One region of the Vibrio sp. CB1-5 genome, then DNA from elsewhere that is predicted to be linked to it. Evidence: predicted binding sites of a transcription regulator. Region 1 holds the regulator's gene; the other holds the start of a gene.
The links. The regulator CRP, encoded in region 1, controls carbon source genes, mostly activating them, when cyclic AMP is high. The targets are predictions, from matches to a motif close to TGTGANNNNNNTCACA.

Region 1 (2,409 bases):
TTCACCGTTTTACTCGCCCAGAGATGGATATCGAGATCCGCAAGGCCAAAGAGCAAGGTAAACACATCAGCTACTTTGGCCCTCAAGCGAATGATTTCCCTGCCCTTGAAGAGTTTTTTCGCAACTATGGGCAAAATGGTACTGGCCAGTTCCGCCGCTACCTGCACACCTTCGATGAGGCTGTGCCTTATAACCAAATGCCAGGCACCTTCACTCCATGGCAAGACCTGCCAGAGAATAGCGATGTGCTGTTTTACGAAGGCCTGCACGGCGGAGTCGTCGACGGTGATGTCAATGCTGCTCAGCACGTTGACCTGCTTATCGGCATGGTGCCGATTGTTAACCTCGAGTGGATCCAAAAGTTCGTACGAGACACTCGCGATCGCGGTCACTCTAGAGAAGCGGTCACTGACTCAATTGTTCGCTCGATGGACGACTACTTAAGCTATATTACACCGCAATTTTCGCGCACTCACATTAACTTCCAGCGCGTCCCAACCGTGGACACCTCAAACCCGCTTAATGCTAAGGGCATTCCGAGTTTGGATGAGAGTTTTGTCGTGATTCGCCTGCGTGGGATCAAGAATGTCGACTTCCCGTACCTACTAGCCATGATTGATGGTTCATTCATGTCGCGTCACAACACTATTGTCGTGCCGGGCGGTAAGATGAGTTTTGCGATGGAGTTAATCGTCAGACCGATACTTCAGCAACTTATAGAAACCGGGAAAATAGGTTAGGAATTGTGAGCTAAATCAGCCTGTTTTTTTGTATCGTGATCATGTGCACAGTTTTGTATAGATAATTACGCTTTTGACACGATTAAAATCAAGAAAAGCAGCGTAAAAAAGGATACTATTTCTAGGAAACAGAAGATCGCTTGCGCCATCTTCAAAGTGCTTTTATGCTAGTAGGTCTTAACCAATGGGCTTGCTAACAAATATGGAAAGCAGCAAGCATACCCTGCAGAGGAAGTAAGATATATGGTTCTAGGTAAACCTCAAACCGACCCAACGCTAGAGTGGTTCCTTTCACACTGCCACATTCACAAGTACCCATCAAAGAGCACGCTTATTCACGCGGGCGAGAAAGCAGAAACGCTTTACTACATCGTCAAAGGCTCTGTAGCGGTACTGATTAAAGATGAAGAAGGCAAAGAGATGATCTTGTCTTACCTAAACCAGGGTGACTTCATCGGTGAACTTGGCTTGTTCGAAGAAGACCAAGAGCGTACGGCATGGGTACGAGCAAAATCACCTTGTGAAGTTGCGGAGATCTCATTCAAGAAGTTCCGTCAGCTTATCCAAGTTAACCCAGACATTCTAATGCGCTTATCTGCTCAGATGGCAAGTCGTCTACAAGTGACTAGCCAAAAAGTAGGTGACCTAGCGTTCCTAGACGTAACGGGTCGTATTGCACAGACGCTACTAAACCTAGCGAAACAACCTGATGCAATGACTCACCCAGACGGCATGCAAATCAAGATCACTCGTCAAGAGATTGGCCAAATCGTTGGTTGTTCTCGTGAGACAGTAGGTCGTATTCTTAAGATGCTAGAAGAGCAGAACCTAATTTCTGCCCACGGTAAGACTATCGTTGTTTACGGTACCCGTTAATAGCGCTTAGCAAGATTTAAAAAGCCACCTTCAGGTGGCTTTTTTGTTTTTGGGGCTTTTTATTTTTGGGCTTTTTTTGGGGGAACTATTGATGCGTACTCTCAAAGATTTTGTCCGCGGATGCGGCAACAAAGCCTTGGTAGTAACGGCCATCCGCCAGCTGGTATCGCTTGGCAAACTCATAGAATCCACCTGGTATCACCTGATCACCATCAGCAAATGCCACGGACACTTTATCTGCCATGGTCGAAGATTGCTCCAAAAGAACCTCTGGTGAGCCTTTTACCTCTCCGCCAGATTCATTAATCGCAAACCCAGCATCACGAAGATGCTGATTGACCTCAACCACTTCACCAAAGCGATCAAGCTGATTCACACTCACTGTAAAGTGATTCGCGCCATAACCATGAGCGGCAAGCCATGAAGCGTATTCGCTTTCTTGCGCCAGCGTTTGAAAATCTTGATAGCTCAGATCCCACAACCGGCCACCATATAAGAACTCAGCAGAGGAAAGCTTAGCGCTGTCCACCTGCGCCACTAGCTTAGCCACGACATCTTGTAGCGATTGAGAGCACTCTTCCACTCGCAATTCGCTGATAAACACCTTGGGAAGCAAAGCATTGCGGTGTTCTAGGTGTATCGCAGTCAGCTTTTTGGCTTCAAAGTCGTAATGACCACTCACCTCGTAACCAAGATCTAGAAACGGCTTAGCTAACGTATCGATACCTAATGGCGCGACATTAAAAGTTCGCAGTGCAATGTGGTCATTGATGAGCGACTCATCTTCTCTCAG
Region 2 (2,409 bases), on a different contig from region 1:
TCTTCGTAGATAACCTGTTCCCACTCAGATAGGTCTGCTTCTGGAGCGGTGATACCAAAGCGAGTACAAACAAGATCGTCAAGACCTTGTGCTTTAATCAACTGAGGGATCTTGTAGATAGAATCTACGTCCTTCATTGAGATTACCGCTTTCTCTTGTACGTTACAGAACAGAGCAATCTTCTTACGCTCGTTTGCAGGGATCGCACGATCACTACGACAAACAAGAATATCTGGTTGGATACCGATAGATAGAAGCTCTTTCACCGAGTGTTGCGTTGGCTTAGTTTTCACTTCGCCTGCAGCCGCTAGGTAAGGAACTAGAGTCAGGTGCATGAACATTGCACGCTCACGACCAAGCTCAACCGCTAGCTGACGGATTGCTTCCATAAATGGTAGAGATTCGATATCACCAACTGTGCCACCAACTTCAACGATCGCAACGTCGTGGCCTTCAGAGCCAGCAATGACACGATCTTTAATAGCGTTTGTGATGTGTGGGATAACCTGAATAGTCGCACCTAGGTAGTCACCACGACGCTCTTTACGTAGAACGTCAGCGTAAACACGACCAGCAGTAAAGTTGTTGCGTTTTGTCATCTTGGTACGGATGAAACGCTCGTAGTGACCAAGGTCCAGGTCAGTTTCAGCGCCATCTTCCGTGACAAACACTTCACCGTGCTGAGTTGGGCTCATTGTGCCCGGATCAACGTTGATGTAAGGGTCAAGCTTCATCATGGTCACTTTAAGACCACGTGCTTCTAAAATTGCTGCAAGAGATGCTGCTGCAATACCTTTACCTAGAGAGGATACTACCCCGCCAGTAACAAAAATATAATTTGTCGTCATGTTTAACCTGAAGTTGGTTGAATGAGGGAAAATGGATTTCTTCTGGACGGGATGCAAATATACCAGAAGCCCATTACCGCCACAACGTGAAACTTATCACATTCAAAATTTTTATTTTTTGCTTCAAATCAATAGTAGAAACGTACACCAGTGAGAAGCCGTTCACAAATCCGAGCAGTTTTCTTGTTTTTTTACATCATTCCAAAACGCATCCAGCTCTTGAAGACTAAAGTCTGTCAGTAACTTACCTTCACCCGCAGCACGCGTTTCTACACCCTTAAATCGGCGAGAAAATTTGTCGTTGGCTTTTCTTAGCGCCACTTCAGGATCTTTCTTCAAATGGCGCGCAAGATTCACTGCTGCAAACAAAAGATCGCCCACTTCTTCTTCCAGTTTATCTTCGTTTACATCGACTTGAATCGCTTCTTCAACGACTTCTTCAATCTCCTCTTGAACCTTCTCGACCACCGGCCCAAGTGCATCCCAATCGAAGCCAAATTTTGCGCAACGTTTCTGTATTTTGTTGGCTTTAGAAAGCGCAGGAAGCGACTGTGGTATTGAGTCTAGAATACTTTGCGCGGTTTTGCCTAGTTGCGCTTTTTCCTTCTGTTTCTCAACCTCCCAGTTGGCATTGATCGCCGCTTCATCTTCAAACTCAACGTCAGAAAAAACGTGCGGGTGGCGGCGTGTGAGCTTCTCGTTAAGCCCTTCTACTACCTCATTAAAATCAAACAGCCCCTGCTCTTTGGCCATTTGACTATAGAAGATGACTTGAAACAGTAAGTCGCCCAGCTCTTCTTTTAGGTTCGGCCAGTCTTTATTGTGGATAGCATCCACCACCTCAAAGGTTTCTTCGATGGTGTGAGGCACTATGGTTTCGAAGGTTTGTTTTCTGTCCCATGGGCAGCCTTTTTCTTCGTCGCGAAGCTGCGCCATGATGGCAAGGAGTTGGTCTATGGGTTGAGTCATGTTGGGTTCCTGGTTACGAAAAGGGCGAGTGTGGTAGCACTCGCCCTTGTAAATTATCTTCACATCCTTTGGATGTTTAGCCTAAGCGCTTCACATTCATCACATCTTTAATCTGCTCAATACGCTTAGTCACGCGTGACAACACCTCAATATTGTTCACTTCCAGATCAAAGTCCATGATAGACAATTGACGCTTGTAATCACTGCGACTCTTCATGGTGGTCACCTTGATTTTTTCGTTGGTCAGCAAAGCCGTGATGTCTTTTAACAGACCACCGCGCTCCATCGCCTCGACGCGAATCGTCAAGATATATGAACCGACAAACCCACTGCCCCACACCGTATCAATGATACGCTCTGGCGCGTGGTGACTGAGCTCTTCTAGCTGCTCACAGTCGGCGCGGTGTACTGAGATGCCTCGCCCTTGGGTAATGTAACCTTTGATCTGATCTCCTGGGATCGGCTGACAACAGCGCGCTAGGTGAGTCATCAAATTATCGACACCTTCCACGACTACCGCATCTTTATGCGGACGACTTTGCGCTGGCGCTTTATTCTCTGACTCTTGCAGTTTCTCGAGCGCTTGCTGATC

Region 2: pyrG (CTP synthase) is a predicted target of CRP. The motif match lies at 934-949, and genes of this name have one in related genera.

Annotation. Positions count from the first base shown of each region.
Region 1 covers NZ_JBJHPB010000031.1:10,955-13,363, forward strand. Annotated here, with positions in the region: gene ACJB0T_RS18425 (phosphoribulokinase) at 1-740, shown strand, start outside; gene crp (cAMP-activated global transcriptional regulator CRP) at 984-1,616, shown strand; gene ACJB0T_RS18435 (DUF1338 domain-containing protein) at 1,702-2,409, opposite strand, start outside.
Region 2 covers NZ_JBJHPB010000002.1:98,651-101,059, reverse strand. Annotated here, with positions in the region: gene pyrG (CTP synthase) at 1-848, opposite strand, end outside; gene mazG (nucleoside triphosphate pyrophosphohydrolase) at 1,011-1,817, opposite strand; gene relA (GTP diphosphokinase) at 1,894-2,409, opposite strand, start outside.